2 regions of the Arthrobacter sp. Y3225116 genome follow, and region 1 is predicted to be linked to the other one. Evidence: predicted binding sites of a transcription regulator. Region 1 holds the regulator's gene; the other holds the start of a gene.
The links. The regulator Rex, encoded in region 1, represses fermentation and respiration genes when NADH is low (regulators of the CRP and FNR family bind a similar motif). The targets are predictions, from matches to a motif close to CTTGTGAANNNNTTCACAAG.
Positions count from the first base shown of each region.

Region 2: AC5RV2_RS09040 (MarP family serine protease) is a predicted target of Rex. The motif match lies at 4,665-4,684, and genes of this name have one in related genera.

Region 1 is NZ_JBNHGL010000071.1:1,227-12,104, reverse strand. Features, by position in the region: gene AC5RV2_RS08920 (1,4-dihydroxy-2-naphthoate polyprenyltransferase) at 1-512, shown strand, start outside; gene AC5RV2_RS08915 (DUF4229 domain-containing protein) at 632-979, opposite strand; gene AC5RV2_RS08910 (PLD nuclease N-terminal domain-containing protein) at 1,066-1,482, shown strand; gene ccsB (c-type cytochrome biogenesis protein CcsB) at 1,661-2,701, opposite strand; gene resB (cytochrome c biogenesis protein ResB) at 2,716-4,383, opposite strand; gene AC5RV2_RS08895 (cytochrome c biogenesis CcdA family protein) at 4,473-5,261, opposite strand; gene AC5RV2_RS08890 (TlpA family protein disulfide reductase) at 5,264-5,878, opposite strand; gene AC5RV2_RS08885 (histidine phosphatase family protein) at 5,933-6,595, opposite strand; gene AC5RV2_RS08880 (hypothetical protein) at 6,833-7,687, shown strand; gene AC5RV2_RS08875 (redox-sensing transcriptional repressor Rex) at 7,740-8,417, opposite strand; gene AC5RV2_RS08870 (glutaredoxin family protein) at 8,584-8,844, opposite strand; gene AC5RV2_RS08865 (HAD family hydrolase) at 8,910-9,728, shown strand; gene AC5RV2_RS08860 (30S ribosomal protein bS22) at 9,829-9,927, opposite strand; gene AC5RV2_RS08855 (helix-turn-helix domain-containing protein) at 10,087-10,299, opposite strand; gene AC5RV2_RS08850 (3-deoxy-7-phosphoheptulonate synthase) at 10,453-10,878, opposite strand, start outside.
Region 2 is NZ_JBNHGL010000073.1:546-11,199, reverse strand. Features, by position in the region: gene acs (acetate--CoA ligase) at 1-1,567, shown strand, start outside; gene aroQ (type II 3-dehydroquinate dehydratase) at 1,720-2,172, shown strand; gene AC5RV2_RS09045 (DUF2332 domain-containing protein) at 2,189-3,340, shown strand; gene AC5RV2_RS09040 (MarP family serine protease) at 3,337-4,521, opposite strand; gene AC5RV2_RS09035 (Crp/Fnr family transcriptional regulator) at 4,771-5,448, shown strand; gene AC5RV2_RS09030 (NUDIX hydrolase) at 5,581-6,513, opposite strand; gene AC5RV2_RS09025 (RidA family protein) at 6,497-6,991, opposite strand; gene sp36 (Sp36 family protein) at 6,994-7,149, opposite strand; gene AC5RV2_RS09015 (transglycosylase domain-containing protein) at 7,187-9,484, shown strand; gene AC5RV2_RS09010 (metallophosphoesterase) at 9,487-10,485, shown strand.

The DNA of each region.
Region 1 (10,878 bases):
TGATCGCCGCCTGGGGATACACCGGCGGCAACAACCCCTACGGCTACCGGGGGCTGGGCGAAGTGTACGTGTTCCTGTTCTTCGGCATTGTGGCCACCATGGGGACCACCTACACGCAGGCCCTGCAGGTCAGCTGGCCGTCCTTCCTCGGCGCGGTCGGGACCGGCCTGATCGCCACCGCACTGCTGATGGCCAACAACGTCCGCGACATCCCGACGGACCGCGAGGTGGGGAAACTGACGCTGGCCGTCCGGATGGGCGACGAGGCGGCGCGCGTCAGCTACGTCATGATGCTCGCGGTGGCGCTCCTGCTGCCGCTCATCATGGTCTACGACTTCCCGTGGATCCTGCTGGTGCTGCTGCTGGTGCCGGCGTGCCTGACGCCGAGCTGGCTGATGCTCAAGGGCAAGAAGCGCGAGAGCCTCATCCCGGTACTCAAGCAGACCGGGCTGATTAACCTCGGGTTCGCCACCGCCTTCGCGCTGGGCGTGGTGCTGAGCCGGCTGTCGTAGCCGGCCGCCGACCGGTAGCCGGCGCTATGGCGGCTCGCCGGTAGCCCACGCTGTGGCGGCTCGCCGGTAGCCGGGCCGGCCCCGGTCCCCGGGCCGGTGCCGTCCGGACTGAAGCTAGGTCAGCCGCCGTCCCCGGGCCGAGTGCCGTCCGGCTTCTGCCCGGCGTCCCGGGGCCTGCGGTAGGAATCCACGTTCAGTTCGCCGTGCTGATCGACGGCGGCGTCCTCGGCCAGCGCGTCCGAAATCTCCGTGGAGGTCCTCGGTGCCTTGGCGCCGGCGGAGAACCGGCGCGCCAGTGCCGCCCCCGCTTCGTCCCTCATCTTGCGGAAGAACAGGTAGGTGATGCACCAGCCCATGATCGCTGCGGCGAGGGCCGAGTAGACGACACCCAGCCTCAAAAAGAGGCAGATGACAAAGATGACGGCCATGATGCCGAGACGCAGGGCGCTGAATTTCCAAAAAGCCACGCCTCAAGTTTACGCTGCGCGCGAGATCGACCGGACGGTCCCACAATTCCTCAGCCCCCGGCTTAACGCTCACCTACAATTGATTCATGGTCCGTCTCTATGTCCTGCTCGCGGTGCTGGCCCTCGCGGTGGTGATCTATGCCCTCATCGAGTGCATCCGGTCGCGGCCGCATGAGGTGCGCAGTATCTCAAAACCGGGATGGATCCTCACGATCATCCTGGTGCCCCTGATCGGAGCCCTGATGTGGTTCGTATGGGGCCGGCCCAGGTCGGGCGGACGGCAGGCCCAGCAGGCTCCCCGCCCCGTGGCCCCGGACGATGACATCGCCTTCCTGCGCACGCTCGATGCGCAGCGCCGCGCCAAGCAGCGTGAAGAGGAACTGAACCGCAAGGAGCAGGAGCTCAAGAAGCGCGAGGACCCCAAGCACGGCGGCGGGGACAAGCCCGCGGCCCATGACGACCGCCAGTTGAGCGAAGACGACCCGGAGAACGGTCCCCGCTAGGCGCCCGCCGACCGGACGCCGGCGTCCGGCTCCCGCCAGTCCCCGGACCCGAAGAAGGCCCGCCGCCCCGATGGGGTGGCGGGCCTTCTGTTGAGTCGGAGGCGCGGGCCTTCTGTTGGGCAGCGGTCCTTCTGTTGATTCGGTGCCGCGGTCCTTCGGCCGATCCTGCCGGCCTGTCCTAGACCCCGGCGTAGCTGTGCAGGCCGGCGAAGAAGACGTTCACGATCGTGAAGTTGAAGACCACGCACAGGTAACCGACGATGGACAGCCAGGCGGCGCGGGTACCGGTCCAGCCGCGGGTGGCGCGGGCGTGCAGGTACCCGGCGTACACCACCCAGATCACGAAGGTCCACACTTCCTTGGTGTCCCACCCCCAGTAGCGGCCCCAGGCCTGTTCGGCCCAGATCGCGCCGAGCACCAGCGTGAAGGTCCAGAACACGAAGCCCACGGCGTTGAGCCGGTAGGCCGCGTTCTCCAGTGTCAGTGCCGAGGGAGCCAGCCGCATGAAGGCCAGCTTGTCCGCCTTGCCGGCGCGGCCGCGGGCCTCGCGTTTCGCTTGCACGAGCTGCAGCACGGACATGGCGAACGTCAGCGTGAACAGCGCCGAGGCGAGCACTGCGACCGAGACGTGGATGATCAGCCAGTAGCTCTGCAGGGCGGGCACGAGGTGGGCCACCGGCGTCGGGAAACCGATGGACGCGGCGATCAGCATGATGACCACAAGGCCGATCACGAACGAGCCGAGGAAGCGAAGGTCCTTGCGGGTCAGCGCAATCAGGTAGACCACTGCCACCATCAGCGCACCCGTGGTGCAGAACTCGTACATGTTGCCCCACGGCACGCGGTGGGCGGCCAGGCCCCGGGCCACCACGCCGGCGGCCAGGATGACGGTGGCCAGCACGCTCAGGGCCACGCCGATCCGGGCGGCGGCACGGCGTTCCTTGCCGTAGTTCATCGAGTCGGCGGCCATCTCGACGCCGGTGCCCGCGCCGGCTGCCCTCCCGCCCGCAGCTGTCGACGCCGCACCGGCGGCACCGACGAGCACGCCCTGCTCGGCCGCGTCGTGCCCGGCAGCCAGCCTGTCTTCCACCGCCTTGATGGTCTTGCTGGATGTCACCAGGTCCCAGCAAAAGGCGATGAAGGCGACGGTGAAGGCCATCGCACCGAGCAGGATGAACAGCTCGCTGTACTGGGCCATGGTCTGGTCAATCGTGGGCATGGGAAGAGATGTCCTTAGTGGTTGTCAACGCCGGCGGCGCTCTTGCTATTGTGCGCCCCGGGGGCGGCATCCGTCAGCCACTGGGTGCGGAGGAGTTTGCTGATGGCGGCCGCTTCCGGGGCCAGCCGGTGGTCCTCGCCGCGGGCCAGCAGGCCCCATTCGACCATGGTGCGGCCGTCCTCGTGGGTGCCGGCCCGCACCCAGACGCGGCGGCGGCCGATGAACAGGGAGGCGCCCAGGCCGGCAAGGGCCAGCGAGGAGAACACGAGGGCGCCGACCTTGCCGGGATCATGGTGGATGTCCAGCGCCGCATAGCGGACGAGGCCGTCGAACGTGACGCTGCCCATCCCGTTGGGCAGTTCCGCCGTTTCGTAGGCGGCGAGTTCGATGCCCCCGTCCTCCTGGTTGCGGTCGTTGAGGACGGTCAGCTCGGTGGTGTCCAGGACGTAGACGTTCTTGGGGTCGCCGTTGTCCAGGCCCAGGTCCCCGTAGTAGGAGTTCAGGTACAGCCGCGGGTTCATGGGATCGGGGTCGCTGCCGTAGGCCACCCCGTCTTCGCCCTCCATCGCGGTCGGCAGGAAGAACCCCACGAAGCCCAGCTGTTCCGGCTGCGCGTCCGGCGCCTTGATCACCAGCGTGGAGGTGTAGGCGCCGTCGTTAGGGATGGCGATGACGGGGCCCTGGTGGGCGATGTTGCCCTCGCCGTCCCGGACGGTCACGACCGGCGCGTAGCCGTTGCCCATGAGGTACACGTTGGTTCCGCCGAGGGTCAGCGGGTGGTTGATTTTCAGCACCTGCTGTTCCTCGGGCGCCCCCGGCTCGGCGCGCACGGTCAGCGTGGCGGTGAAGTCGAGCGGCTGGCCGTAGTGGGTCGGTGATTCCCGGTCGAAGACCACATCGAACTCGTCGAGGCGCATGGAGAACGGCTCCAGCCGGTCCTCGGTGAACCCGGTTCCCGGATTGAAGTTGTCGTAGCCGATGAGCGAATTCACGAACGTTTCGCCCTCGACCAGGATCCGCTGGCCGGTGTAGCCGAACTGCCCGCCGACGGCGACCGACACCAGCACGCCGATCAGCGAGGTGTGGAAGACCAGGTTGCCGATTTCCTTGGCGAAGCCGCGCTCCGCTCCCACGGAGGGCCGGTCGGTGTCCGCGTCGCGCACATCCACCCGGTAGCCGCGGCGCTTCAGCAGGCGGGCGGCGTCCTCGACGGCAGAGCGCGCGGAAACGCCGGCGTCCGCGGGGACCGCCATGGACCCGTACTCGGGCAGCCGGGACAACCGGCGGGGAGTCCTGGGCGGCTGCGACCGCATGGCCTTGTAGTGCTGGATGGCGCGCGGGATGACGCAGCCGATCAGCGACAGGAAGAGCAGCAGGTAGATGGCGGAGAACCACACCGAGGAGTAGACGTCGAAGAGCTGGAAGCGGTCCAGCCACGGCCCGACCTCGGGGTTGTCCGCAATGTACTGGGTCACGACGGCGGGGTTGGCAGGGCGCTGCGGGAACAGCGAGCCGGGCACCGCGGCCACGGCCAGCAGCAGCAGCAGGAACAGCGCGGTGCGCATGCTGGTCAGCTGGGTCCATGCCCAGCGCAGCATGCCGGCGAAACCCAGCGCGGGGACGGCAACGTCGTCCCGGCCGCGGTTGCGTTTCCGGTCGTTGGCGGGCCGGCGGTCCTTCATGGTCGGGCCGCCGCCGTCCGTGCCCGGTCCGGCCGCTGCGGGGGCACCGGCTTCGTCGTGGCGTCCAGCGCCTTCGGGTGTCTGACTCATCAGATCGGGAGCCTCACTTCATTTGCAAACCAGTCCTGCAATTGCGTCACCCAGTCTCCCCACAGCCCGCTGGCCATCAGCAGGCCCAAAACCACCAGCATGGCGCCGCCGGCCCGCTGCAGGAACAACCGGTGCCGGCGGAAGAACGCCATGGCGCCCATCCCCCGCCGCACGCCGAGCGCGATCAGCAGGAACGGAACCCCCAGCCCCAGGCAGTACACGAAGGCCAGGAACGCACCCTTGGCCGCGTCGGCGCCGCCCGAGTAGGCCAGCGCCTGCACGGCCGAGAAGGTGGGGCCGATGCAGGGCGCCCAGCCCAGGCCGAACGTCATGCCGAGGACCGGTGCCCCCCACAGCCCGGCCGGCGGCCGCGACTGGATCTTGCGGTCCCGCTGGAAGTAGGACAGCCCGCCCATGAAGATGATGCCCATGGCGACGACGACGACGCCCAGCACCTGGGTGACCCAGCCGGCTTCGCTTCCCTTCAGCCAGGCTCCGAGCTGGCCGAAGATCGCCCCGATGATCACGAAGACGATGGAAAAGCCCAACACGAACAAGCCGATGCCGGCGAACATCCGGCCGCGGCGCTGGCGTTCAAGGTCCACGCCGGTCAGGCCGGTGACGTAGCCCAGGTATCCGGGCACCAGCGGCAGCACGCACGGGGACAGGAAGGAGACAAGCCCGGCCAGCATGGCCACGGGGATTGCCAGCAGCACGGAGCCGTTGAGCACCGTGTCGCCGAAGGCGCCGCCCACAGTCATCGGCAGCGCGGCCGTCGCCCACCCCATTGTTAGGCGGCCACTGCGTCTTTAATCAGGGCCCGGAGCGTGCCCTTGTCCGCCACGCCCAGGATCCGGGCGGCGACGCGGCCCTCCTTGTCCAGCACCAGCGTGGTGGGGACGGCCTGCGGGGGCACGTAGGCGGTCATCGCCAGCAGGACGTCGCCGTTCTTGTCCATGAAGCTGGGATACGTCACCCCGAAGTTGCGCTCGAAGGCCTCTGCCGTGGGGCGCTCGTCCCGGATGTTGACGCCGTAGAACCGGGCGCCGTCGGCGAATTCCTCGCTCAGCGCCTGCAGGTCCGGAGCTTCCAGCCGGCAGGGCGCGCAGGAGGCGTACCAGAAGTTGAGGACGGTCACCTTGCCGGCCCAGTCGGCCGCATCGACGGTGGTGCCGTCGAAGAGCTTGGCGGTCAGCTGGACGGGTTCGCCGCGCGAGTCCGGCGCGTACTCGGTGACCGAACCGTCGCCGGCAATGTAGTTCTTGTTGTCGCCGGCGTTGGCCTGCTGGGCCAACGGATCCTCGACGGAACAGGCGGCGAGCGAGAGGGCGCCCAGCAGCCCCGCACCGACTTTGAACGCGGTACGGCGATTGAACGAACGGGGGTTATCGGCAGTCACAGTCACACTTTTCTTCGTGGGGTTGGGGGTGTCCCACTTCTACAACGCGTAGTAATTCTATTATGCTCCGGGCAGGTTCGCCGCACCGGGCAGCAGGTGGGCGCACGGCTCGGCGTAGCGCACCCCGGCGAGGCGGCCGCCGTCGAACTCCAGGGAAGTCACCGAGGCCAGCGTGCACTGGCGGCGGCGGGGATCATGCCAGAGCCGTTTGCCCTCGGAGGCCAGCCGGGTCACCCAGATGGGGAGCTGGTGGCTGACCAGGACCGCCTCGGCGCCCTCCCCGCCGCGTTCCACGGCTATCCGGCGGGCGTCGTCGATGGCCTTGCGCATCCGGGCGGCCTGCGCCGCGTACGGCTCCCCCCAGGACGGCCGGAAGGGATTGTAGAGGTGCGGCCAGTGCCGGGGCTGGTTCAGGTGCGAGCGGATGTCCGCCAGCCCCTCGAAGTGGTTCTCGGCTTCGATGATCCGCTCGTCGGTGACGATCTCGAGGTTGAGCGCCTTGGCGGTCGGGGCCGCGGTCTCCTGGGCCCGGGTCAACGGCGAGGCCACCAGGTAGCTGATCGTGGCGCCGTCGTCGCGGCGTTCGGAAAAGTAGCCGGCGGCACACTCGGCCATCTCCTGGCCCAGCGCCGACAGCCTGAAGCTCGGCAGCCTGCCGTACAGCACGCGGTCGGGGTTGTGGACCTCGCCGTGGCGGAGCAGGTGGACGGTAGCTTCGGGCATGGGTACAAGTGTCTCAAACCGCCGGTGTTTGCCCAAAAGCCCCGCTGTCCGCCCGCGCGGGTGTAGGGTCTGGCCGCGGCGGGCCGCCCGGGAAGAAAATCATCCTTCAGGCCGACCGACACGGCGCTGGCCTGCATTGTAGTGTTGCCTTAACAGCTGCCAAGCACCTCTGCGGCCGGCGCGCAGGCCGGCCGCTCGGAGGGCGACCCGTGTGGATGAGATGAAAAGGAACCGGCCATGAGCACCCCAGAAAACGAACCGAACCAGCCCGGTGACGGGGAGGGCCGGCCCGGAGGCCAGGAACAGCCCCGGTACGGGCAGAACCTGCCGCAATACGGCCAGAACGCGCCCCAGCAGCCCGGCTCGGATCAGCCTCCCTACGGGCAAAACGCCCCGCAGTACGGACAGTACGGGCAGAACCCGCCGCAGCCCGGACAGCCATACGGACAGCAGCCGTACGGGCAGGGCCAGCAGGGACAGTCCCCGTACGGCCAGCAGTACGGGCAGGGTCAGCAGGGACAGTCCCCGTACGGCCAGCAGTACGGGCAGCAGCCGTACGGCTACCAGAACGCCGTGCCCGGCCAGTACGGCTACCCCGGCGGGCAGGCGCAGACCGCCGCCAAGCCCACGGCGCCGCGCGAAGTCGTCATCGCCTTCTGGCTGATCATTGCCGCCGCCGTGCTGACCGCCATCGAAATGCTGACGGAACTGGCGGACCTGGACGGCACCATGGCGACGGTGCTCAACGACCCGTCGGTCCGCGAGGCCCTGGGCGAGCAGGGCGGCCAGTTCTCCGACGCCGAGCTGGCGGAAATGATGAGCGGTACGGCGGGAGTGTTCATCGTCATCACCGCGGTGATCGCCGTCGGGCTGTACCTGATGGTGGCCTTCGGCGTGAAGGCGGGCAAGAACTGGGCCCGGATCACCGGCGCGGTGTTCGCCGCGCTGTCGCTGTTCGGACTCTTCAACATCTGGTTCGGCACCTTGTCGGTGCTGCTGGGCATCGCGGCGATCGTGCTGCTGTTCCTGCCGGCGTCGAACAGGTTCTTCCAGGCCACCAAGGCGCACAAGTTCGGCGTCTACGGCCGCTGACCGGAAGCGTGTTCCGGCCGCCTGGCGGCCGGAACACCGCGGGGCGCGGTGTTCAGCTGTGCTCCGTCGCCTGCGCCCGCTGCGCGTGGTAGGCCAGGATCTGCAGTTCGGTGGCCATGTCCACCTTCCGCAGCTGCACGGATGGCGGAACCTGCAGCACCGCGGGCGCGAAGCTGAGAATGCTCGTGACGCCGGCTTCGACGAGCCGGTCGCAGAGCCCCTGGGCAGCACCCGCCGGCACGGCCAGGACCGCCATGTTGGCGCCGGTCTGCCGCAGGATCAGTTCCAAGTCACCGATCGGGCTGACGCGCATCCCGGAGACCTCCGACCCCACGACCTGCGGATCCGCGTCGAAGAGCGCCACGACTCCGAACCCCTTGGTGGTGAATCCGGAGTAGCCGGCCAGGGCCCGGCCCAGGTTGCCGATGCCGACAATCGCGACTTTCCAGTCCTGGGTGAGCCCCAGGGCCGCGGCAATCTCCTGGCCGACGAGCCGCACGTCGTAGCCCACACCGCGGGTACCGAACGACCCGAGGTAGGAAAGGTCCTTGCGCAGGGTGGGCGGGCTCACGCCGGCGGCCTCGGCCAGTTGCTCGGACGATATGCGTTCCGTGCCCTCGGACACCAGCGAATTCAGGGCCCGGAGGTAGATGGTCAGGCGTGCGAGCGCGGCCGGCGGGATCTCGTGGCCGGATGGCTTGGCAGCCTCGGTATCCGGGAGGTGGGTCACTGTTGTCGCTCCGATGCCTGCTGCGGGGCTCCGGCCGTGCCGTTTCCAGCCGTTCCGGGTCCTGGGTGCCGCCGGCGGCTGTCCAACCGCAGGCTTGTGTCTCCCCAAGATTAAGCTGCCCCGCGCCGCTCTCCAACTCCTGTGACGCCGGCCGGACCGCACCGGGCTACTGTGTGAGCAGCCGTCGCAGCCGGTCCGGATCGATGTGCCAGAAGTCCCGCTGGACGCCGTCGATCATGACCACGGGGATCTCCTCGGCGAAGCGCCGCTCGAGTTCGGGGTCCTCGAGGATGTTCTTCTCCTCCCAGGCGAGACCGAGCTCGCCCGCAACGCTCCCGACGGTCTCCCGTGCCGCCTGGCACAGATGGCAGCCGGGTTTGGTCAGCAGCACCAGTTCGTGCCCGGGGCCGGTGTCGGATCCACTCATGCCTTCAACGGTAGCGGCCGGTGGCGGTGAACGGACAATCCCCGGCGCCTCGTTAGACTCGAAGCATGCCCAAGACCGCCGCCGGCCATGCACAGCGCGCCTCGGTCTCCACGGATCCGGGGACGGAAGCGGCATTTTTCGACGTCGACAACACCCTGATGCGCGGCGCCAGCCTGTTCCACGTGGCCCGCAAGATGTACCAGAGCGGCGCCTTCCGGATGCGCGACGCTGCCGGCTTCGGCTTCAAGCAGGCCCGCTTCCTGATGCGGGGAGAGAACCTCAAGGACATCCAGTCCATCCGCGACACGGCGCTGGCCCTTGCCACCGGCCTGCTGAGCGACGACGTCAAACAACTGGGCGACGAGGTCTACGACGAAGTCATCGCCTCCAAGATCTGGCCCGGGACCAGGGCGCTGGCGGACCAACACCTGCGGGTGGGCCGCAAGGTCTGGCTGGTCACGGCCACGCCGGTTGAGGTGGCCGCCGTCATCGCCGACCGGCTGGGCCTGACCGGCGCCCTGGGCACGGTGGGCGAAACCGAAGACGGCGCCTACACCGGACGGCTCATCGGGGACATCCTGCACGGACCGGCCAAGGCTATCGCGGTGGAGGAGTTGGCCATCCGCCAGGGCCTGGACCTGGCGCGCTGCTGGGCCTACAGCGACTCCTACAACGACGTCCCGCTGCTGACCCTGGTGGGCAACCCGGTGGCGATCAACCCGGACGCCAGGCTGCGCCGGCACGCCCGGGAGAACAACTGGCCGGTCTACGACTACAGGAGCGGCCGTCGGGCGGCCACCTTGGGCCTCAAGGCCGCCACCGGTGCCGGCGCGGTCTACGGTCTCTGGCGCGGGGTCAACAGATTCCGGCGGCCGGCGGCGTAACGGCCGGACCCACGTGCCTACGGGGATGAAAACCGGTTAACGGCACAAGGCCCGCCAGTTTCCTGGCGGGCCTTGGAAGCTTGGGAACCGGTTGTCGGTCCTACTTCTTGTTGCGGCGCTGGTGACGGGTCTTGCGAAGCAGCTTACGGTGCTTCTTCTTGGCCATACGCTTGCGGCGCTTCTTGATAACTGAACCCACGAGTCCCTCATTCACTGATAGTTTCGTCAGCTGCCGGTGCCCGGCGGGGCACACGTCAACTCACGGTTTTCGACGATGACGTAAAACGTTCCTTAACAGGGTACCGCCTCCGCACCCCCCGCTTTGACCGCCGGACGGCAGCCGGCTCGCTCCGGAGCGTCAGGCCGTCCCGGTCTCCCGGTCGATCACGGCTCCGCGCAGGTACTCCTCCACGGCCGATTCGGGCACCCGATAGGAACGTCCAAAGCGCACGGCGGGCATCTCGCCCGAATGCACCAAGCGGTAAACGGTCATCTTGGACACGCGCATGACCGCGGCCACTTCCGACACCGTCAAGAAGCGCACACTCGAGAAATTGTTCTCGTCAGCCATTACGCACTGTTCCTTTACTGTAAGCAACACCGGCGGCGTGCCGCCTTGCCCCGCCCCAACAACCGTCTTCCTAGATACTTTAGAGGCTGTTGTGGCAAAAGTGAAAGTGCACACTGTAGCTTAAGCGTTTTAACCAAGCACGGCCTTTTACCCTCAGGCCGCTTTCGTGGCGCGATTCCCGGCGGCCGACGCCAGCTGGGCCAGCACCTCCGCCGTGACGCCCCACTCCATGCAGGCATCGGTGACACTCTGCCCGTAAACCAGCGCCGCTCCCCCGCCGTCCTGGGACACCTCCAGTTTCTGTGCCCCGCCCACCAGGAAGCTCTCCAGCATCAGGCCGGCGATGGCGCTGCCGCCGGCTTCGACCTGCGCGGCGATCTCCAGCGCCACCTCGGCCTGGCGGTGGTGGCTCTTGCCGCTGTTGGCGTGGCTGGCGTCCACGATCAACCGCGGATTCAGGCCGGCTTCCGCCAGCGCCCCGGACGCCGCCGCCACCTCCTGGGCTCCGTAGTTCGGGCCGCTCGCGCCGCCGCGCAGGATCACGTGGGTGTCGGGGTTGCCGTTGGTGGAGACCAGCGC
Region 2 (10,654 bases), on a different contig from region 1:
CGTGGCCAAGGGTGACCGGGTCGCCGTCTACCTGCCGATGATCCCCGAGGCGGTGATCACTATGCTGGCCTGCGCCCGGATCGGTGCGGTGCACTCGGTGGTGTTCGGCGGTTTCTCCGCCGACGCGCTGCGCTCCCGCGTCGACGACGCCGAGGCCAAACTGGTGGTCACCGCCGACGGCACCTGGCGCCGCGGCAAGCCGTCGCCGCTGAAGCCCGCCGTGGACGAGGCCCTTTCCGCCCCCGGACACACGGTGACCAACGTGGTGGTGGTCAAGCGCAACGGCGAGCCGGTGGACTGGCAGCAGGGGCGCGATGTGTGGTGGGCGGACACGGTGGAGACGGCGTCCGCCGAGCATACGCCGGTGCCGCACGACGCAGAGCACCCGCTGTTCATCCTCTACACCTCCGGCACGACCGGGAAGCCCAAGGGCATCCTGCACACCACCGGCGGCTACCTGACGCAGTGCGCTTACACGCACAAGGTGGTGTTCGACCTGAAGCCGGAGACGGACGTGTTCTGGTGCACCGCGGACATCGGCTGGGTCACCGGCCACTCCTACGTCACCTACGCGCCGCTGATCAACGGCGCCACCCAGGTGATGTACGAGGGCACCCCCGATTCCCCGCACCAGGGCCGTTGGTGGGAGATCGTGGAAAAGTACAAGGTTTCCATCCTCTACACCGCCCCGACGGCGATCCGCACCATGATGAAGTGGGGCGAGGAGATTCCGGCCAAGTACGACCTGTCCTCCATCCGAGTGCTCGGTTCGGTTGGCGAACCCATCAACCCGGAGGCCTGGATGTGGTACCGGCGGGTGATCGGCGGCGACAAGGCACCGATCGTGGACACCTGGTGGCAGACCGAAACCGGTGCGCACATGATTGCCCCGCTGCCCGGAATCACCGCCGCCAAACCCGGCTCCGCCCAGGTCGCGATCCCGGGCATCGCCGTCGACGTCGTGGACGAACTCGGCGAGTCCGTCCCGGACGGCCACGGCGGCTACCTGGTGATCCGCGAGCCCTGGCCGGCCATGCTGCGCGGCATCTGGGGCGACCCGGAACGGTTCAAGGAAACCTACTGGTCCCGGTTCGAGAACATGTACTTCGCCGGCGACGGCGCCAAGAAGGACGAGGACGGCGACATCTGGCTGCTCGGCCGGGTCGACGACGTCATGAACGTCTCCGGCCACCGCCTCTCCACCACCGAAATCGAGTCGGCGCTGGTCTCCCATCCCGCCGTCGCGGAGGCCGCCGTCGTCGGCGCCAAGGACGAAACGACCGGCGAGGCAGTGGTCGCGTTCGTCATCCTGCGCGGCGAAGCAGCCACGCAGCACGGCTCACACGAGGACATCGTCGCCACCCTCCGCGCGCACGTGGGCAAGGAAATCGGGCCCATCGCCAAGCCGCGCACCATCCTGGTGGTGCCGGAACTGCCCAAGACCCGCTCCGGCAAGATCATGCGCCGCCTGCTCAAGGACGTGGCCGAAGGACGCGAGGTCGGCGACGCCACCACCCTGGCCGACAACACCGTCATGCAGCAGATCGCGACCTCCCTTAAGGCCTGACAGCCAGACAGTCGGCTGCCGGACAGCCAACTGAATGCCGGGCCCGCCCGCTGCCCCCGGCGGCGGGCGGGCCCGGCATTACACTGTGGCCTGGACGCCCCGCCTGCAACAGGTCAGCTCCACCGGGACGCGATTGAGGCATAGTAAAAGGCATGACTGCAGACATCCCCGGCACCCGCCGCGTCCTGATCCTCAACGGCCCCAACCTGAACCTGCTGGGCACGCGCGAGCCGGACGTCTACGGCACCGCCACGCTGGCCGACGTCGAGCGGCTCGCCACCGACGCCGCGGCCGCCCGCGGCTGGACCGCGGAGTGCGTGCAGTCCAATCATGAAGGGGAGCTGATCGACGCGGTTCACGCCGCCCGCGGCACGGCCGATGCAATCATCATCAATCCCGGCGGCTACAGCCACACGTCCGTGGCACTGCGCGACGCCCTCTCCGGCGTGGCCCTCCCGGTGGTCGAAGTGCACATCACCAACATCCACCGGCGTGAAGAGTTCCGCCACCACTCCTACATCTCCGGCATCGCGGACGCCGTCATCGCCGGAGCGGGCATCACCGGCTACCGGCTGGCGGTCGAATACCTGACCGAGGCCCTGTAGAGGGCGGCACGGCGCGATGGGTGGACAGCGAGGGGACACCGCCGGCTGGTACCGGAACTTCGGCCTGCACGAGGCCGCAGGCCAGTCCCCGGTGTACGTCGAATGGGCCCTGGGCATCAGCGACGATCCCGAGGTCCTGGCGCTGATCGACGCCCTGCCCGCGTCGAAGCGCCAGCCCAACCTGATCCTGGCCGCCGCCCGCTCGCTTGGCGCCGGCGCCGGCGCCACGGAGTATTCGGGTTTCCGCGACTTCCTGCTGTCGCGGTGGGACTCGGTCCGGGACGTGGCACTGGCGCGCACCACGCAGACCAATGAACCCGGCCGCTGCGCCGTCTTCCTGCCGTCCCTGGCGGCCATCGCCGCCTCCGAAGCCAAGCCGCTGGCGCTGATCGAGGTGGGAGCCTCGGCGGGGCTGCTGCTCTACCCGGACCTGTACCGCTACCAGTACGACGGCGGTGCGGTCCTCGCGCCACGGTCCTCGCCTGCCGCCGTGGCTGGGACGGGGGCGGAAACGGCGGAAACCGCGTCCGCTCGGGGCGGGGCGGAGACCGCGGAAGCCGCATACGCCGGGGCCGGGGCGCAAGCCGCGTCCGCCGGCGCTGAAGCGCAGCCTCCGCTGCTGGAATGCTCCACCTCCGGCCGTCCGCCGCTGCCCGAGTCGCTGCCCGAAATCTGCTGGCGCGCCGGAGTCGATCTGAATCCGCTGGACCTTAACGATCCCGACGATGTCGCCTGGCTCGAGGCCCTGATCTGGCCGGGCCAGGAGTTCCGCGTCCGTCGGCTGCACCAGGCCATCGAGGTTGCCCGCCGCACACCGGTCCGGCTGGTGACCGGCGACCTGATCGAGCAGCTGCCGGCGCTGGTGGCCCAGGCACCCGGGGATGCCGCCGTCGTCGTCTTCCATTCGGCGGTGCTGGCCTACCTGCCGGAAGAGGACCGTCGTCGGTTCCGCACCCTGGTGGAGGGGCTCATCCGTGAGCGGGGCGTGCACTGGCTCGCGCACGAAGGTCCCGGCGTGATGCCGGTGCCGGATGATGACTCCGGCATTCCCGGCCTGGACGATCGGACCCGCCGGGGCCGCTTCCTGCTCTCGCACAACGGGCGCCCCGTGGCGGTCAGCGGTCCGCACGGCCAGTTCCTGGAGTGGCTACCGCAGGAGAGCCGCTAGCGGGTCACGCATTGGCCGGCGGAGATGGTCTCCTGATAGCCCAGGGCTTCGTCGACGACCGGCTGGACCTCCGCCAGGGTCAGGGCGTAGCCCACCGGCACGTTCTCCGTGGATTTGGCGAACACCACGCCGGCCACGTTTCCGTCCGCATCCAGCAACGGTCCGCCGGAGTTGCCCTGCTGCACGTTCGCGGCCAGCGTGTAGACCTCGAGCGACGACGGGTCCGCGCCGTAAATGTTCTGCACCAGCACCTGCGAACGGCCCTGCACGGTGGCCGGCTTGCTCTGGAAGGGGCCGCCGGCCGGGTAACCCTGGAACGCCGCCAGGTCGCCTTCGGACAGTTCGCCCCCCAGCGGCAGCGGCCGCACGTCCAACCCGTCCACGGCCAGGACGGCCAGGTCGCGCACCGGGTCGAAGAACACCACCCGGCCGGGCAGCACCCGGCCGTCGGCAACCTCCACCACAGGTTCGTTGACGCCGGCCACCACGTGGGCGTTGGTCAGCACGCGGTCCGGGGCCACCGCGAAGCCGGACCCGGTCTGGTTCTGCCCGCACTGGAAGGCCGTGCCCGCGATCCGCAGCACGGAGGCCGCCGCCTCGTTCAGGGCAGCGGTATCGGTGCTGGCATCGGGAACCGGCGCCGACTCCTGCGGCACGCGCGGGTCGAGGACCAGCGGGATGCCGTCCGCCACAACGATCGAGCGCACCTGCGCCGCCCATGCCTTCACCGGATCCGGGGTGAGGTTTTCGATCGAGGCGATCACCTTGGACGCGGCAATCTGCTGCGAGATGAACGGCACGCCCATGGTGCCCAGGCTGAACGCCAGCATGGAGATCACCAGCGCGGTCACGGCAAGGTTCATCACGCCGCCCAGCAGCCGGTCCAGCGGCCGCAGCGGCGGGAAGTCCATCCGGCGCCGGATGGCCGCGCCGATACCCGTCCCCAGGGCGTGCCCCAGCACCACGAGCAAGATGGCCACGGCAATGGCTGCGGTCAGCCGCCAGGCGCTGTCGGGTACCCACTCACTGACCAGGGGGATGGCGAAGAAGGCTGCCACCGCTCCCAGGGCGATGCCGGCGATGCCGCCGAGGGTGAGCAGGAACCCCTTGCGCAGACCTGAGACCAGGTACGCCAAGAGGATCAGCAGCAGGACAACGTCCAGGATGGTCAGGCCGAAAATCACTCATTCTCCGTTGCGGTGGGATGTGCATTAGTCTAGGCGGTTCGCCCGCGGGAATTATCAACCGCCGTTGACGGTTGTCACCTCCGGCAGCCCGTGCCGGTGCTCGATGCCGGCGCTTTTCTCCTCTGGGAGCGAAAAGCCTTGTGGAAGATGTCACACGGGCTTTACATACGGCAAAATGGAAAACAGTGCCCCCACGGGAGAGCAGCTTGAACCCCAGCCGAACAGTACTAACTTGGAGAATTCATGGACGTAGAGATCCTTCGCCGCGCACCTCTTTTTGCCACTCTTGACGACGACGTTTTCGCCGCGCTGACCGACGAGCTGACCGAGGTCGACCTATCCCGCGGCGCATCGGTGTTCCGCGAAGGTGACCAGGGCGACCAGCTCTACTTCATCGTCTCCGGCAAGATCAAGCTGGGCCGCACCGCTGCCGACGGCCGCGAGAACCTGGTGGCCATCCTCGGCCCGGGCGAGCTCTTCGGTGAGATGGCCCTCTTCGACCCAAGCCCGCGCAGCACCTCCGCGACCGCCGTCTCCGAGACCCGCCTCGCCGGGCTGAAGAACGAGAACCTGCGCGGCCTGCTGGAGACCCGCCCCGAGGTGTCGGCGCAGCTGCTGCAGGCTTTGGCCCGCCGCCTCCGCCGCACCAACGACTCGCTGGCCGACCTGGTCTTCTCCGACGTTCCGGGCCGCGTGGCCAAGGCCCTGCTCGACCTGGCCGACCGCTTCGGCCGCCCCGCCACGGACGGCATCCTGGTGGCACACGAACTGACGCAGGAAGAGCTGGCCCAGCTGGTTGGCGCCTCCCGTGAAACCGTCAACAAGGCGCTGGCCGAGTTCGTCCAGCGCGGCTGGCTGCGCCTGGAAGCGCGCGCGGTAGTCATCCTGGACATCCAGCGGCTGCGCCAGCGTTCGCGCTGATTTTCGACCGAAAAGTACGACGGCGGGGGCTCACCGATGGTGGGCCCCCGCCGTCGTTGTGGCTTGCGAGGTAGGTGCCGTTGGCCGTCCGGCACGGGCCGTCGGGGCTGGGGTCCGTGTCGGCGGAGCGGCTCAGCGTCCCCGCTGGGCGGCACCGCCTTCGGTGGCCGAGTTGGCCGCCACCTGCAGCATGGGCACCCCGTCGACTTGGATCAGTTCCGGGTGGTAGAGCCGCTGCGGGCGCTTGTGCGAGAGGTAGGCGATGCAGCCGCGGGCGCCGGCGATCTTTTCCACGATGATTTCCACCGCGGGCGAGGTCACCTCGCTGAACGTCAGCCCGCGGGTGTCGGGCTGGTCCACCAGATCGCCCAGCGCCGTGGTCGTCCGCCCGGCCATCAGTTCCTGCGCCGGCAGCCAGGAGGCCCACACGCCCTTGCTTTCCAGCAGGGACGGCCGTTGATTGGCCGGCTGGGCCGCAGCGAAGTAGCGCGTGTCGAAGCGTCGATGGGCAAAATCGGGGCTGAGCCAGTGGGCCACGGGTTTGAGCAAGTCGGTGCGGACGCCGAGCCCGCGCTTGCCGAGCGCTTCGCCGAAGGACACCTCCTGGTCGGCGACGGCCTCGCGGGTCCGCATCCAGTCGGCTCCGGAGGTGGACTCCGGCAGGGTGGATTCATCAGGACCGGCCAGCAACACGCCGGTTTCCTCGAACAGCTCGCGGATGGCCCCCACCACGTGGGCGTGGGCCAAACGGTGGTCGTCCAGCCCTAGCATCTCGGCCCATTTGGTCGGCGAGGGACCGTACCAGGTCACAGGGTCGCCGTCGCTCTCCTCCACGCTGCCGCCGGGAAAGGCCACCGTGCCCAACGGAGAGGACCCCGACCGGTAGCCGAGGTACGTTTCCGTGCCGGCCGCGCCGTCCCGGACGAGGACGACCGAGGACGCCATCCGGGGCTTGCGCGGCGTGCGTTCCCCGTGGTGGAACCAGCTGTGGGCCGCGCCCAGCTGGTCCGGCGCCACGGGGAAGAGCCGCTGCTCCTCGCGAAGCGGACTAGCTGAATTCGGCAATCAGTTCTACCTCGACCGGCGAATCCAGCGGCAGCACGGCCACGCCGACGGCGGAACGGGCATGCGCGCCGGCCTCGCCGAGGACCTGCCCCAGCAGCTCGGAGGCGCCGTTAATCACACCCGGCTGGCCGGTGAATGCCGGATCGGAGGCCACGAAACCGACGACCTTGACCACCCGGGTGATCCGGTCCAGGTCACCAATGACGCTCTTGACCGCCGCCAAGGCGTTCACGGCGGCCGTCGCGGCCAGGTTTTTCGCCTCGTCGGCACTGACCAGGCTGGCGCCGTCGCCCACCTTGCCGGCGGCCGGGAGTTCGCCGTTGACGAACGGCAGCTGCCCGGAGGTGTACACATAGTTCCCGGAGACGACCGCCGGGACGTAGGCGGCCACCGGAGCTGCCACGTCCGGCAGGGACAGTCCCAGGCCGGCCAACCGCTCTTCGACGGTGGACTTCCGGGCCTCAGTGGTTTCCGTCATGGCTACTGCTTCTCCCGCTTCAAATAGGCAACCGGATTGGTTCCGTTCGGACCGGGGAACACCTGGACGAGCTCCCAGCCGTCCTCCCCCCACTGGTCAAGAATCTGCTTGGTCGCGTGGATAATGAGCGGAATTGTCGCGTATTCCCATTTGGTCATAACTCAAAGGGTAGCGCTTGCTTGTAAACTGAACCCCATGGCCGCTCGCAAATCCCCCTTCTTCGACACTGCGACCACCCTAGGCAAAGTTGTTGGCTTCCTGGGTATCAGCGCGCTCTGCGGCGTGCTCGCAGCCGGTCTGCTGGTTCCGGCCGCAGCCGTGGCCGGTGTCGGGGCAACCTCATCGATCGAATACTTCGACCAATTGCCGGACGAACTGCAGACGCAGCCGCTGTCCCAGCCGTCGCGGATCCTCTCCGCCGACGGCAAGCTGATTGCCACGTTCTACGCCGAAAACCGCGTCCCGGTGACCCTGGACAAGGTGTCCCAGCACATGCAGGACGCCATCATCTCCATCGAGGATGTGCGTTTCTACGAGCACAACGGTGTGGACCCCCAGGGCATCATGCGTGCGGCGGTGACGAACATGGCCGGCGGGGACCTGCAGGGCGCGTCGACGCTGACCATGCAGTATGTGAACAACGTGCTGATCGACGCCGGCGCTTCCGCGGGCAAGGGGGCCGAAGAGCTGACCATCAGCGGCACCAAAGACATCGGCGACAAGCTGCGCGAGGCGAAGCTGGCCATCGCCGTCGAAAAGGAATTCAGCAAAGAAGAGATCCTGCAGGGCTACCTGAACATCGTGTTGTTCAGCGGCCAGGTGTACGGCATTGAAGCCGCTGCGAAGACCTTTTTCGGTGTCCCGGCGGCCAAGCTGAACATCCAGCAGTCGGCCATGCTGGCCGGCATGGTGCAGTCGCCCAACTACTTCAATCCGGTGAACAACCCGGAAGCCACGGTGGAGCGCCGCAATACGGTGCTGGCAGCCATGCGCAATGCGGGCAAGATCACCCAAGAAGAGTACGACAAAGCCGTTGCCAGCGACCTGGACCTGAACCTCAAGCCGGTACGTTCCGGCTGTGTCGCGGCAAACTTCGCCGACTACTTCTGCAGCTACGTGCAGCACGCCATCATGCAGTCCGACGCGTTCGGTGCGGACTCCACCGAGCGGGCGAAGCTTCTGGCCCGTGGCGGCCTCACCATCAAGACCACGCTCGACTCCCGCCTCCAGAAGGAAGGCCAGAAGCAGATCGAGCAGGAAGTCCCCGTGGGCGATGAGTCCGGCGTCGGCTCGTCCATGGTCTCGATTGAACCCGGCACCGGCAACATCCTGATGATGGCCCAGAACACCAACTACAGCCCCGAAGACGGCGCGGCCAACACGGAGCTGAACTACAACGTCGACGCCGACATGGGCGGCGGCAACGGCTGGCAGCCCGGCTCCACGATGAAGCCCTACACCATGGTCGCCTGGCTCGAAGCGGGCAAGGCGCTCAACGCATCGGTCGACGCCCGCCGGACGGAGTACCCGGCACAGTACAACTGGAACGCCAGCTGCCTGCCTCCGGACGCCTGGTTCAGCGAGTGGGACTTCCAGAATGCGCTGCCCGGTTTCGAACGGACCATGACCGCCAGCCAAGGCCTGACCTGGTCGATCAACTCCGCTACCGCTGCCATGGCCGCGCAGCTGGACCTCTGTGACATCCAGGATGCGGCAACCCGCCTCGGCGTCCGGACGGCGACGGACAAGGAACCGATCAGCATTGAGCACCCGTCCTTCATCATTGGCACGACCAACGTGTCCCCGATGACGATGGCGGCTTCTTTCGCGGCGTTCGCCAACGGCGGCGTGTACTGCAAGCCGATCGCGCTGACCTCCGTGACCGACGCCCAGGGTAACGAGTACGAGGTGCCGAAGAAGTCCTGTGAACGGGCGATTTCGGAGGAGGTAGCCGCGGCCGTCAGCGTCCCGCTGGAGAACCTGGTCAACCTGCAGCTGGGAGGAATCCATCCGATTGGTGTTCCCGCCGCTGTCAAGACCGGCACGACCGACAAGTCTGAGTACACCTGGACGGTGGGCTACACCAAGGGCATCTCCACTGCTTCCTGGGTGGGCAACCCTCATGCCTACAAGTCGATCAACAACATCCCGATCAACGGCGTGACGCGCGACTACGTGGACGGTGCGACCATCGCCGGCGGGCAGTGGACCGATTACATGGAGAAGGTCGCCGGCCTGTACAAGACGGGCAGCTTCGGCTCCGCGCCGAGCAGCATGATGTATCCGCCCCGGCCGGTCCAGACCCCGGCACCCGCCGAGTCGAACAACAACTCGAATTCCAGCGACAGCAGCGACGACGGGGATTCGGGCGGCGACTCCGGTGATTCCGGCGATTCCGGTGATTCCGGCAACGGAAACGGCGGAGGCAACGGAAACGGCGGGGGTAATGGCAACGGCGGAGGCAACGGAAACGGCGGAGGAGACGACAACTAACCGTGGACACTGACTTGCTGCGAGCACGGCTCCGGACCGCAGGCACCCTGGCCCTTGGGGCCACGGCCGCGGGCGGGGCCGCGCTCGTCTACGGCTCCGTTATCGAGCGGAACCTCTTCAAGGTCCGCGAAGAAACGCTGCCCATCCTGCCCGCCGGGCGAGGCCCCCTGAAGATCCTGCACGTGTCCGACATCCACATGACTCCCGGGCAGACGCTGAAGCAGAGGTGGCTGCGGCAGCTGGCGTCGCTGGAACCGGACCTGGTGGTCAACACCGGCGACAACCTCAGCCATCACGACGCCGTACAGCCCCTGCTGGACTCGCTGGCACCGCTGATGGACGTTCCGGGCGTGTTCGTGCCGGGCTCCAACGATTACTACTCCCCGGTGATGAAGAACCCGTTCTCCTACCTCACCGGCCCCTCCTCTCAGCCCAAGGACTACGCGGAGCGTGAACTGCCGTGGCGTGAGATGCACGCGGCTTTCGGCACCGCGGGCTGGATCGACTTGACCAACCGGCACCAGTCGGTGGTGGTGGACCGCATGCGGCTGGACTTCACGGGCGTGGACGATCCGCACCTGCAGCGCGACCGTTATTCGGGTTTCCCCAACGGTTCGACGTCCGCCGATGAGGCCGCATTCCTGCGGATCGCGGTGGCCCACGCTCCGTACCAGCGGGTGCTGGACAGGTTCGCTGCCGACGACGCCGACCTTATGCTGGCCGGGCACACCCACGGGGGCCAGGTCCGCCTCCCCGGCTACGGTGCCTTGACGAGCAACTGCGATCTGCCCACGTGGCGTGCCCGGGGGCTGACGTACTGGGAGCACGAGGGGCGTAGCGTCCCGTTGAATGTGTCGGCGGGGTTGGGAACGTCCCGTCTGGCTCCGGTGCGCTTCGCCTGCCGCCCGGAGGCCGTGCTGCTGACACTGACGCCGGCTGCTCCGGTCGGCGAAGTCCCGGCCGAAGGCAGCCGCCCCGGGCCCGGCCCCGGGCTCAGCTGAGCGCAGAAGCTCGTTGCGCGGCTGGTCTCACAACAGCTCTGGTCTTCTTCTGTGCAGCCGCTAAGGCACCTTTAGCTGTGCCCTGCGCGCCCGCTGATACTTCCTTAGCTGCGCACTGCGCGCCCGCCTGCTGAGACTTCCTTAGCTGGACCCTCGCGCCGGTTGGCTA